Regions from separate parts of the Glutamicibacter sp. AOP38-B1-38 genome, predicted to be linked through region 4. Evidence: riboswitches for the same ligand, from Rfam matches in the RefSeq annotation. Region 4 holds a riboswitch; each other region holds the start of a gene.
The links. A riboswitch is a leader RNA that binds a small molecule or an ion and turns the genes downstream of it on or off. The one in region 4 is predicted to bind thiamine pyrophosphate.
Positions count from the first base shown of each region.

Region 1: it holds a riboswitch for thiamine pyrophosphate, as region 4 does, so the genes downstream of both, thiM (hydroxyethylthiazole kinase) here and ACT3TP_RS06885 (ECF transporter S component) in region 4, are expected to answer to the same signal.
Region 2: it holds a riboswitch for thiamine pyrophosphate, as region 4 does, so the genes downstream of both, thiC (phosphomethylpyrimidine synthase ThiC) here and ACT3TP_RS06885 (ECF transporter S component) in region 4, are expected to answer to the same signal.
Region 3: it holds a riboswitch for thiamine pyrophosphate, as region 4 does, so the genes downstream of both, thiO (glycine oxidase ThiO) here and ACT3TP_RS06885 (ECF transporter S component) in region 4, are expected to answer to the same signal.

Region 1 is NZ_JBQSWU010000017.1:52,049-55,061, reverse strand. It holds gene ACT3TP_RS11455 (hypothetical protein) at 1-1,392, shown strand, start outside; gene ACT3TP_RS11450 (GntR family transcriptional regulator) at 1,389-1,757, shown strand; TPP riboswitch at 1,792-1,886, shown strand; gene thiM (hydroxyethylthiazole kinase) at 1,876-2,670, shown strand; gene thiE (thiamine phosphate synthase) at 2,663-3,013, shown strand, end outside.
Region 2 is NZ_JBQSWU010000025.1:38,260-41,272, reverse strand. It holds gene ACT3TP_RS14370 (MarR family winged helix-turn-helix transcriptional regulator) at 1-289, opposite strand, end outside; gene ACT3TP_RS14365 (MFS transporter) at 383-1,831, shown strand; TPP riboswitch at 2,026-2,133, shown strand; gene thiC (phosphomethylpyrimidine synthase ThiC) at 2,131-3,013, shown strand, end outside.
Region 3 is NZ_JBQSWU010000001.1:6,071-9,083, reverse strand. It holds gene thiO (glycine oxidase ThiO) at 1-1,042, opposite strand, end outside; TPP riboswitch at 1,038-1,145, opposite strand; gene ACT3TP_RS00040 (GNAT family N-acetyltransferase) at 1,225-2,193, shown strand; gene ACT3TP_RS00035 (mechanosensitive ion channel) at 2,280-3,013, opposite strand, start outside.
Region 4 is NZ_JBQSWU010000009.1:17,657-20,669, forward strand. It holds gene ACT3TP_RS06880 (ATP-binding cassette domain-containing protein) at 1-1,203, opposite strand, end outside; gene ACT3TP_RS06885 (ECF transporter S component) at 1,205-1,822, opposite strand; TPP riboswitch at 1,894-2,012, opposite strand; gene ACT3TP_RS06890 (DUF4235 domain-containing protein) at 2,087-2,338, shown strand; gene mnhG (monovalent cation/H(+) antiporter subunit G) at 2,402-2,815, opposite strand; gene ACT3TP_RS06900 (monovalent cation/H+ antiporter complex subunit F) at 2,815-3,013, opposite strand, start outside.

The DNA.
Region 1 (3,013 bases), on a different contig from region 4:
ATTGCCTTCTTCGTAAGCAGTTCCGGCGGGGTGAGCAACCAGCAAGCGGCCCATGCCGGCGCCGGCGAATCCCTGTGGGCCAGCGATCTGCTCGCCGCCACCGGTCCGGCACTCTGGCTGCTGTCGATCTATCTGATCGGCCTCTACTCCTGGCCGGCGTCGGTGGCGAATGTGCGCGCGGCCTCCCTGGAGCCTCGTTCGATGATGACGCCGTTGCCTAAGGCCTTGAGTGCCGTCGCCGCGCTGGTACTCCTCGGCGCCGGTCTTACCCTGTGGATGATCCGCGACGTCACCGGGGTCCCCCCGCAATATGAGGTTGCCTCCTCGGACGCCTACGGAAGCACCTGGGTTTCGCAGTCCGCGACCGACGGACTGCGTGCGGCGGACCAGATGCTGGCCCTGTTTGCCATCAACCTGGCCTCCCTGGCGCTGGCCCTGCTCATCGCGATGCTCTTCATTTTGCTGCGCAAACCGCTTGGTTCGCTCAGCCCCCACGATAACCAGGTATTGCGCGAAGTCTGGCTCAACCGGCTGCTGCGCACCTCGATCCTGGCCTTTGCCTCCGTTGGAGCCTCGGCGCTGCATTACAAGGCCTCGTGGCTTATGTCGCTGGATCGCACCATGTATCAACCCTGGCAAAACACCGCTAACGTGGCCATGCTCATCACCTTCATCGCCATGGCATTGTGGAAGCCACCGGAAAATTTTGCCAGAACCACTAGCCCAAAGCCTGCCTCCTCCTTTTTGCGGATGCGCGAAAATTTGTTTGCCATTGGATTCCTCACCACCGCGCTCACACTCATCGCACTGGCCTGCTCCTCCTCGCTTGTGCAGACCGAGTACGCGGACAATGCGCGCCCCGGTGAGAATGCCCCGCAGGCAATTGTGTCGCTCCTGGTGGTAGCCCTCTTGTTCTTGGTGCTCAATGCCGGGTTCCTGGGCTACCTGCACCTGAAGTCCAGGGGAACCCATTCACTGGCTCGGCACAGCGCAGACCTGCCGCGCTATGTCTATGTGCTCGCCGGACTCTTGCTCATCGGCGCCACATACCTGCTGATCAATCCACCATTCGAATATTTTTGGGGTCTAGTTCCGGTCAAACCGGTCTTTGCGCTGGGTGCGCTCCTCGCGTTGCTTGCCGCTACCGCCTGCCACATCTGGTGGGTTCGGCGTGCGGCCTTGCCTTGGGATGTCACCGTGGAGCAAGAAATTTGGTATCGCCAGGTTCACGAACTACGCGCCATCCGTGTAGTCACCGCGGCGGCCGTCGCCATGCTGGCCTGGGGTTACGAGGCAGGTCCCTACGTTTCGGCCGTGGGGATCATCGTCTTCTGCTGCCCGGCAGTGATCATTTTGGCCCGCCCAGAAGCTAGGGTGCCGCAGCGCGTATGAGCCAACATATTTTCGTGGACCTGGACGCGGCGGTTCCGCCCTATGAACAGATCCGCACGCAAATCTCTTCGCTGATTTCCTTGGGCGAGCTGCCGGCGGGAAGCAAGCTGCCTACGGTGCGGGCACTGGCCACCGATTTGGGGGTCGCTTCCGGGACGGTGGCCCGCGCTTACAAGGAACTCGAGGCCATCGGACTGGTTTCCTCCCGGCGGCGTGCCGGAACGGTGGTGAACGCCGGAGCCGATATGGAGAAATCCTCCGGTGATCTGGTTCAAGCGGTGGATCGGGTGTGGGAGCTGGCCCGAGCTCAGGGAATCGACGAGGCCACCGTCAGGGCGCTGGTGCAACGCCGGGCGCGGCAATAATTTGTTCTTCCGCGGCTTTGGTGAGTACGCTCTAGCCAGTGACACGGGGTGTCGGATTCACCGACTGAGATGAGACCCGTCGAACCTGAACTAGTTCAAACTAGCGGAGGGATGTCGCATGACCCTGACTTCCGTTGCCCGGAATTACCGGCAACAATCCCCTTTGGTGTTTTGCCTGACCAATACCGTGGTCACCAACTTCACCGCGAATGCGCTGCTGGCCTCCGGGGCGGCTCCGGCCATGACCGACCTGCCCGGCGAAGCCGGGCCATTTGCCGCGGTGGCCTCCGCGGTCCTGGTGAACCTGGGCACCCCGAGCACCGAACAGCTGCGCGCCATGGACGAAGCGGTTCACGGTGCGAACCAGGCCGGCACCCCCTGGGTGCTGGACCCGGTGGCCGTGGGCGCATTGCCGGTGCGCACTGACTTCGCGCGAAAAATCGTGACCCAGCGCCCCACCCTGATCCGCGGCAATGCCTCGGAAATTCTGGCGCTGGCCGGGCGGAGCTCGACCGGGCGCGGAGTGGACGCGCAGGACACCGTGCACGCGGCCATCGAGGCCGGACGCCAGTTGGCCGCCGAATATGGTTCGGTGGTCGCGATCTCCGGGGCGGCCGATGCGATCATCGATGCCAAACGCACCACGCTGGTGCACAGCAACGGGATCGGCTTGACCGGGATTACCGGCGGCGGCTGCGCCCTGGGTGCAATCTGCGCCGGAATGCTCGCGGTGAGCGAAGACCCGTTCGACGCGGCGATCGCAGCCCACGGCCTGTACGGACTGGCCGCCGAAAAGGCCCTGGCCATCGGCCGCGGTCCGGGAAGTTTCGCCGCGGCCTTCCTCGACGAACTCTCGCTGCTGGACCCCGAGGAATTGCACAACCTGCGCCTTGAGGAGGCAAATAATGCGTGATCTGGGAATCTACCTGGTAGCCAACACCGAAAGCTGCCAGCCGCGCAGCACCTTGGAAGTCATCGAAGGTGCGGTGGCCGCGGGTGTGCAATGGGTGCAGCTGCGGGCCAAGAACGAGACCGCCCGCGAATTCTTCGAACTTACCTGCGCGGCGGCAGAACTCACCGCCGGCAAGGCCGAACTGCTGGTCAACGACCGCATCGACGTATTCCTCGCGGCACGGGCAGCGGGTGCCGCGGTCACCGGCATCCACATCGGGCAGAAGGATATTGCGGTGCGCTACGCCCGCGAAATCATCGGCGAGGGGATTATCGGGCTCAGCGCTTCCACCGATGAACAGCTG
Region 2 (3,013 bases), on a different contig from region 4:
GCTGCCCCAGTTCGGTCAAGGCAAACTTTCGCGCAACACTGCCCGCCGGATCGAGGATTCGTTCGAGATAGCCGTCCCGCACAGCGGTGGTGGTTTGACGTTGCAGGGTCGAGGCGTCGAGGAGAAAAACCGTGCTCATTTCACCGATCGACATCGGCCCCTGGACTTCGATGCGGCTCATCAGCAGATAGACGCTGCGATCCAAGCCATCACCGCTTCGGCGCTGCGCGATGGTGTAGCGGCTGAGCAGCGTTTGCTCATACTCGATATCTGCTGTGCGGCGTTTCATGTACCTAATTCTCCACTTCTACTCATTCGATCATACCCGAACATGTATTATGAACATTTTATGTATCTTACACATTCATTCTGAGAGGCTCTCGTGTCCAAACCCACCTCTGCCGGGATTCCCGGCTCAGGTCTAGCCGTCGCCGTTCTCGCCTCCGCGGGCATCGCTTCGTCGATCACCCAGACCATGGTCACGCCGCTGATCCCACAGCTGCCCGGCATTTTTGATACCTCAGCCTCAAACACCGCGTGGATCATCACCGCCACGCTACTTGCAGCCGCGGTGGCAGTACCAATTTCCGGGCGCTTGGGCGACCTCTTTGGCAAACGGCGCATGCTGCTCATCCTGGCGCTGCCACTGATCCTCGGTTCCATCGTGTGCGCCATGGCCCCCACGGTGGAGGTCATGATCGTCGGCCGCGCACTGCAAGGCCTAGGCTCGGGCATTGTGCCACTGGGCATCGCCATGCTGCGTGACCTTGTCCCGAAGGAACGCCTGTCTTCGGCCATTGCCACGGTCAGCGCCACGCTGGGCGTCGGTGGCGCCATCGGCATGCCGATTTCCGCCGCCGTCATTGATTTCGCCAACTGGCGCGCCCTGTTCTACGGCAGCGCGGTAGTCACGCTGCTGGTAGTTGTCGCCATCTGGAAACTCATTCCTGCCCTGCCGGCCGGCGCCGCCGGACAGCGCTTCGACTGGCTGGGCGCCATTGGGCTGGGCATTGGCCTGATCTCGCTCATGCTTGCCGTCTCCAAGGGCTCCTCTTGGGGCTGGGCGGCACCGCTGACGCTGGGCCTGTTCGGAATGGCCGCCCTCACGCTGTTGCTCTGGGGCATTTGGGAAACACGGACCAAGGATCCGCTGGTTGACCTGCGCACCGCTGTTATTCCGCGCGTGCTGCTGACAAATATCGCCTCGATTTTCGTCGGCTTCGGAATGTACGCCAGCATGCTGGTCATGCCACAGATCCTGCAGCTGCCGTCGCAGACCGGCTATGGCTTGGGCCAGTCGATTCTCGCAGCCGGCCTCTGGATGGCTCCAGGCGGCCTGATGATGCTGGTGCTCTCCCCTGTCGGCGGGCGGCTTTCCGACGCACGAGGCCCGAAGTTCACGCTGGTACTTGGCGTTTCGGTCATCGCCGTCGGCTACTGCCTGACCCTGCTCGGCATGGGTAGCGCGTGGAGCCTGATGCTCACCAGCCTCGTCATCAACGGTGGTGTGGCTCTGGCCTACGGCGCCATGCCGGCGATCATCATGGGCGCAGTCCCCCGCAGCGAAACGGCTGCGGCCAATGGCTTTAACACGCTGATGCGTTCGCTGGGCACGACCACCGGCGCCGCGGTCATCGGCCTGGTGCTGGCCCAGATGACCACCGATTTCGGCGGAGCTTCACTACCGTCAGAATCCGGATTCCGCGCGGCGCTGATACTTGGAGCTGGCATTTCCGTGGTCGCGGCCATCTTGGCGGCCTGCATTCCCAGCGCCGCGAAGAAGAGGGCGATCGAAGTCGACGCGTCGCAGGAACTCAGCCTGAACAAGTAGTCACCCCGGCTCTTCGGAATTGCCGAGTTTATGCTCAGCTTTGACATAGAAACCCCGGGTAATGTCGTAGACACCTCCTTGAAGGTGCGAGTGATGATCGTAAGGCTCCCGTTGGATATTGCCCAACGGGAGCCTTTCACTTTAAAGTTTCTCGTCTTCCTTGCAAGTCCACGTTGCCAGTCGTGATACCTTGTTTGAGACCACACGGGTGCCCTCGCAGGGGCTGAGATCGGGCTAACGCCGTCCGCGACCGTTGAACCTGTCCGGGTAATGCCGGCGAAGGAAGTGAGTTTCCCACAGTGGAACAATTTGAACAGCACTCTGCCCACACCCTTGCCTACCGTGAGTCTGTGGGAATTTCGGTTCCTGTCACGCAGATCCAGCTGGCAGATGCCCCCAACGGCGAGCCGAACGAACCGCTGCAGGTGTACCGCACCAGCGGCCCGGGGAGCGACCCGACCACGGGGCTGAAACCATTTCGAGAGTCGTGGATTCGTGAGCGTGGAGATGTCGAGACCTATGCCGGGCGTGAGCGCAACTTGCACGATGATGGCAGATCCGCGGTCCGCCGCGGCACGGCGAGCGCCGAATGGGCCGGGCGCTCGGCACCACCGTTGCGTTCGGCACCCGGGACTCGGGTCACCCAGATGCACTACGCACGGCAAGGGGTCATCACCCCGGAAATGCGCTATGTGGCCCTGCGCGAAGAATGCGATGTCGAGCTGGTGCGCAGCGAGCTAGCGGCCGGCCGGGCAATCCTTCCGGTGAACATCAACCATCCGGAATCCGAACCGATGATCATCGGCAAGGCCTTCTTGGTAAAAATCAACGCGAACATCGGCAACTCGGCGGTGACCAGCTCGATCGCCGAGGAAGTCTCCAAACTCCAGTGGGCTACCAAATGGGGTGCCGACACGGTGATGGACCTTTCCACCGGCGACGATATCCACACCACCCGTGAATGGATCATCCGCAACTCGCCGGTTCCCATCGGCACCGTCCCGATCTACCAAGCACTAGAAAAGGTCAACGGCGAAGCGAACGAACTGACCTGGGAGATCTTCCGCGACACGGTCATCGAACAGTGCGAGCAGGGCGTGGACTACATGACCATTCATGCAGGTGTGCTGCTGCGCTACATCCCGCTGACCGCCAACCGGGTCACCGGAATGGTCTCCCGCG
Region 3 (3,013 bases), on a different contig from region 4:
GGTCCCCGAGCAGCAGCTCGGTCCCCAGCCGTGCGCCGAGCGGGGTCAGCAGCACCCCGTGGCGCGAATAACCGGTGGAGACCACCAGTCCCTCGTCCACGCGTCCGATCAGCGGCCGGTCATCGGGTGTTGCCGGTCTGGCCCGCACGATCGCCTCGTTCAAGGTGGTGTCGACGATGCCCGGCACGAGCCTGCGCGCATTGTCCAGCAGGGCGTGCATTTCTCCCACGTTCACCTGCTCTTGGCCGTCCTCGCGGCTCGACGCACCGAGTACGAGGCTTCCATCGGTGCGTGGCACCAGGTAGACCGGTTGCCGATGCACGATTCCGCGCACGGTGTGCTTGATCAGCGGCGCGCCCAGCGGACCTTGGAGCCTGAGGATGTCTCCGTAGACCGGGCGCAAGGGCAGAGCTGGCGCACCTTCGAGCGTGCCCAACCCGTTGGCAAGCAGTACCTGATCGCCCTGGATTTCTTGCCCGGTTGAGGTAATCACCCCACTGGTCCGTGACCCCTGGTGCAGCAGCCGCACCGCCGTTTCGCGCACGATCGACCGGTCAAGCTCATCGATCAGGATGCGCAGCAGGGACCGCGGGTCCAGCTGCTGGTCTTCGGCGCAGAGAACGGCGCCGGCGATGCTGGTGGCAAGTGCCGGCTCGAGTTTGCGGGCCGCGCTGCCCAGCAGCCGTTCGGCGCTGAACCCCAATGAGGCTTGGAGCTCCATGAGCGCAAGCAGTGCGTCCATATCCGCGGTTTCCGCGGCGACGACCAGCGTAGAGTTTTCTACGTACGCAGGTTTGTTGCCGATGGAGTCTTCCACGCGGTCAATGAATGCGGGGTATTCCTTGGCCGAGGTGGCCATCAGGCGGTGCAGTGCGCCCTGGCCCCAGGTGGTTTCGGCTGTCGGTGCGAGCATTCCTGCCGCTGCGTGGCTGGCGCCCATACCAGGCGCAGGATCTACTAATGTGATTTCGGCCCCGCGGGCGCGCAGTTCGAAGGCCGTGGCAAGCCCGATGATTCCGGCGCCGACAATGACTATATGCACGAAGGCATTTCCTTCCTACGGCGGCATGACCCGCATCAGGTGTAGCGGTCGGCACAAGGCCCTCTCAGCCCAATCTCACTGTTGGGCTCCCGCGGAGTACTTGGATTATAAGCATGCCTCGGCGCGCTTTGGCGAACTTCATGACTTCACCGTGTGGTTCTGCCTGTGTTTTACTCGTTGGCATGAGCGAATTCAGTGGTCCGGAGGATTTATCTACCGAACATCGGCAGGCACAAGTTGTCATAGATGGCGAACGGCAACTCCTGTCTCCCATCGTCCGCCAGGATCGGCAGGCCTTATTGCGACTGCTCCACGAAGATTTCGAAGAGGTTGGCGCCTCGGGCAGGTGCTATTCCCGCGCGCAAATTATCGAGCAGCTGTGCACCGAACCAGTCGTTGAATCGTCTAGGGACGAAGTGCATGATCCGCGCGTGCGCAGACTCAGCGATTCGCTGCTGATGCTGCGGTGGCGAACCAAGCCGGAGAATCCAAGCCAGCGCACCTCGCTCTGGGTTCGCTCGGCCCAGGGCTGGCAATTGCTTTTCCATCAAGGCACCGCCCAAGCCGCCTCCTCCCAGATCGGCGGCGGGCGGCTCGGCGCTGTGAGCGAAACGACGGCATCTCTGCGTCCGCTTCGCGCAACGGATGCACCGCACGTCTTAGCGGCCTTCCTCTCGAATCCGGATATGGCCCGGCAAGGTGAGGTGAGTACGCTTGCCGAGGCCGAAACCTATGTCCGAATGCTGCTCAAGGACCCCGCCCGGCAGGTGCCATTGGCCGTCGTCGAGAATTCTGCGCTCGTTGGCCTGGTGTGCGGATCCATCGATGAAACAAATCTGAGCGCCTGGGTCTGGTATTGGCTGCACGCAGAGCATCGGGGCCGCGGGCTGAGCAGCCGGGCGTTGGCCGCCCTCTCGGCGGAGCTATTCTCCAGCTACCGTTTGCAGCGTCTGGAGTTGGGTTTACGCGTGAACAATCCGGCCTCGAAAAAGGTCGCCGAGCGTTGCGGGTTCATTCTCGAAGGACGCGAACGCGGCAAGTTCCTGATCGATGGCCAGCGGATCGATGTGTTGAACTATGCGCGGTTGCCCACCGATCCCATCCCGCCGATCAGTCCGCTGGCGCTTCGCGCAGAACCAGCGGGAGACTGAATTTCCTCGGGGCCGCAGCGGAACGGAAAGACAAAAAGTGGGACCGGTTGCCCGGTCCCACTCTTTGCTGGTGCTGGTTCTAAGTACTAGAACTCATTTGGAGGCGTCGGCGGTGTCGCCGGCGCCCGACGGGTTGGCGCGGTGCCCGTGGTGTCGGGACCGTCCATCTTGCTCATGTCGATTTTCTCCAGCGTGCGAGCCGCAGCATCACGGCCGCCAAGGCCGAAGGCCAGGGCCGCTGCCAGAGCCGCACCGATCACGATGGCACCGAAGGCCATGTTGATAATCGAATCGGCCAGACCCATGTACTTCAGGCCCATCGCGATGAACAGTGCGATGGCCGTGTAGCGGATGATCTTCGAGGCGGTGGTATCGCCCATCAGTCGACCGATCACACTTGCCAGCACGAAGCCGATGGCGATGATGACTCCACCGAAGATGACCTTGCCGCCCAATTCCAAGACCTCGTTGAGGATGTTGGTGATTGCCGGGAAGTTCAGCATGCTTGCTGCCATGACCGCGAAGAACAGGATGATTGCGATCTTCACGATGGTGGCGATGATTCCCGATGCGCTCTGCCCCTCGGGAACAACTCCCCAGCCTGCCACAACCCGGTCGGTCCCCACACCGCGCAGCGTTGATTCGAGCAGCTTGCCGACAAACTTGGCAATCAGGAAGCCCACAGCCAGAAGGATCAGGGCCATGATCACCTGCGGAATTGCGGTCAGGACGATCTGCAGCATCTCTTGAGCCGGTACCGAAATGGCCTCGATGCCCAGCACCTGCAGTGCCGAAATAGCCACAACCAGCAGGATCAGCG
Region 4 (3,013 bases):
AGCGTACTTCTCGTTCTCCACCCCGGCCTGGCGTGCTCGGGTAGGTGCGAATGCCAATTCTTCGCGGACGCTTTGCGTGACGAATTGATGTTCCGGTTCCTGGAATACCGACCCGATCCGTGCAACCAATGCCCCTGCCCGCCAGCTGAAGGGTTGCGGACTCAACCCATCGGCCAGGTCGCTGCTTGCTTCGACACTGCCCGTGGCCGGCTCGAGCAATCCGCCTAAGGTCAGCGCCAAAGTGGATTTCCCTGCACCATTTTCCCCGCGAATGACCAACGCTTGGCCGGCGCGCAGCCGCAAGTTGATTTCGGCCGTGCGCACCGCCTGCGGATGGCGCGCCGCGCGCAAGTTCACCGCCGCGAGCAGTTCCGCTCCCTCGCGTGAGTGGAGAGGTTCGGTGTGCGGAACGTAGCCGGGAATCCAAATGCCCGCCCTGGCTAATTCACGGCGAATCTTTTCATTCTCAAAGAGCGCCCGCGGCTCGAGGTCATGGGCGATCCCTCCGCCAGGGGCAAGGACGAGTACGCGGTCTACGTGTTCTGCCCAGGCCTGCAAGCGATGTTCCACCACAAGCAGTGTCGCACCGGTGGCATTGGCGGCGGCAATCACCGCATCACGCAGCGGCGCGATCCCCGACGGGTCAATGTTTGCGGTGGGTTCGTCCAGGAGCATCAGACCGGGGCCCATAGCAAGAATCCCGGCCAAGGCCAGCCGCTGCTTCTGGCCACCGGAGAGTTCCTGGGTGCGGTGCGACAAATCCAGATTCCCAAGTCCTACCGCGCGAAGCACCTCGGGGATTCGCGCGCGGATCAGTTCCGGAGCCATTCCAAGATTCTCCGCACCGAAGGCGACATCGTCGCCGACCCGGCTCTGCACGATCTGTGTTTCGGGGTCTTGCTGCATCAACCCGACCGGGAAGCTGCGGGCAAAGGCATCCCGTCGCTGAATCTGCAGTTTGCCAGTGGCCTGCTGCCGTTCGTCGATCTCCAGAACTCCAGCCAAGGCGTGCAAGAGCGTTGATTTACCGGCGCCAGATGCGCCTAGCAGCAGGACCTTCTGCCCGGCGGGAATATGCAGGTCCAGTCCGCTAAGCGCCGGCAATGGACGTTCGGCATGGTGCCAGCCAAAGTTGTCGGCCGTGATCTCAAAGCCGCCACCGCCGAGGTGCCCGGGGGTGGCTTCGGTAGTCGAAGAACTCAATTCAGGCACTGCGCAGCGAACCTTCAAGGTGTGCCGAACGGCTAGCCAATGCTCCCAGAGCACCGGTCTTCGCCAGAGCACGGGTTGCCAACCACGAGAGAAGTCCGGCAATAACTAGGCCGGAAATGCCCATGGCAACTACGTGGAACAGCTTCATCGCCTCGGTGTACTCAGCGAAGTAACCCAGCAGGTAGGCTTCGCCGATTCCGCCGAAAATTCCCGACATGAATCCCGCAAGCAGTGCCACCGGCAGGTTCCACCGGCGGTACCTCACTGCGGCAAAGACCACCTCGGCTCCGAGCCCCTGGATCAGGCCGGAGAACAGCACCGCTAATCCCCATTGGGAACCTAGCAAGGCTGAGATGACGGCGGCGAGGATCTCGCAATACAGCGCGGCACCGGGTTTCCGGATAATCAACGCACCGAGCACCGCGGGAAAAAGCCACATGCCAGATACGAAGGCGCTTGCCGGTGGGAAAGCCACGAAAGCAAGGCTGACCAATCCGTATCCGGCGTTCCAAGCCCAAAAGATAACGCCCGAGGCGACCGCGATTACCGAGGCCACAACGATGTCGACCACGCGCCAGCTGGCACGGTTAGTTGCTGGTGCAACGTTCATAAGGTTTGTCCTCCTATGTAAGGAGGGGAGATGCACGGACCGGTGGGCGTTTAATCGCGCGCCATGATCCGCATCCGAGATGCTCGACTTCCTTCGCCGGTACTAGCCGGGGCAGGTTCGAGGGTCTGCGATCTATCGCACTCTCAGCGTCTTGCACCGCGAACGGCATGACGCTCCCCTGTCGGAATGATTACTGCTCAACCACCATACCGCAGGTATGCTGGGCTACAGAACGAAACCTTACGACGCGAATGCGAGGTCCTCATGAACTCAGTGCAGAAGCTTGTTACCCTTGGAATTTCAATGGGAGCGGGAATGCTTGGAAGCCGACTGGTCGACAAGGTCTGGAAAGGCTTCACCGGAAACGACGCGCCACGTCACGGCAAGGAAGCAGCCGCGGAAGCGAGTATGCGCCAGGCTTTGGGGTTCGCCATTTTCTCCGCCGTGGTCGCATCGATTATCCAGGTGCTGGCTGATCGCGGCACCAACAAGGCCATGAAGAAGTTCAGCAAGTAACATTGCCGAATTCCTTTGGTGGGGCAGGCCATTTGGCCTGCCCCACCAAAGTTTAACCAGCAGCTAGGTGCTCTCGGGCTCGTCGTTCTGTGCAGGTTTCGCTGGCGGCACCGCTGCGGTGGTTCCGGTCGTCTGCGAATGATTGCTAATGACCTGTTTTAGTTCATCAACATGCAAGGTTTCTTTCGCCACGTGCTTCGTGCGATATCCGGCGCGGCCAATCATGTGCGCCGATACCGGGGCAGTCAGCAGCTGCAATCCCCAGGCCAAAGCAAAGACCGGGATCAGTCCCCAGCTGCGCAAGTGGATGATGAGTCCGGCGAAGAGCAGCAGGAAGCCCAATACTTGTGGTTTGGTGGCCGCGTGCATGCGTGAAAGCAGATCCGGGAAGGTAATTAAACCGATTCCGGCGATCAGCGACATCAGGGAACCAAGTACCAGCAAGAGCGCAGCGAGTGCTTCTAAGAACGTGTCCATTAGGCGTTCCTCTGATCCGATACGAACCGCGAGACGGTAACCGAGCCGATGAATCCCAAGGTGCAGGCAACCACCGTGAACAGCAGGTAATCGGTGTGCCGGTTCAGCGCCATGTCTAGGCACAGCGCACTGGAAATGATCAACAGCATGACGTCGAGAGCGAGCACCCGGTCAAGAATCGAGGGGCCCTTGAAAACC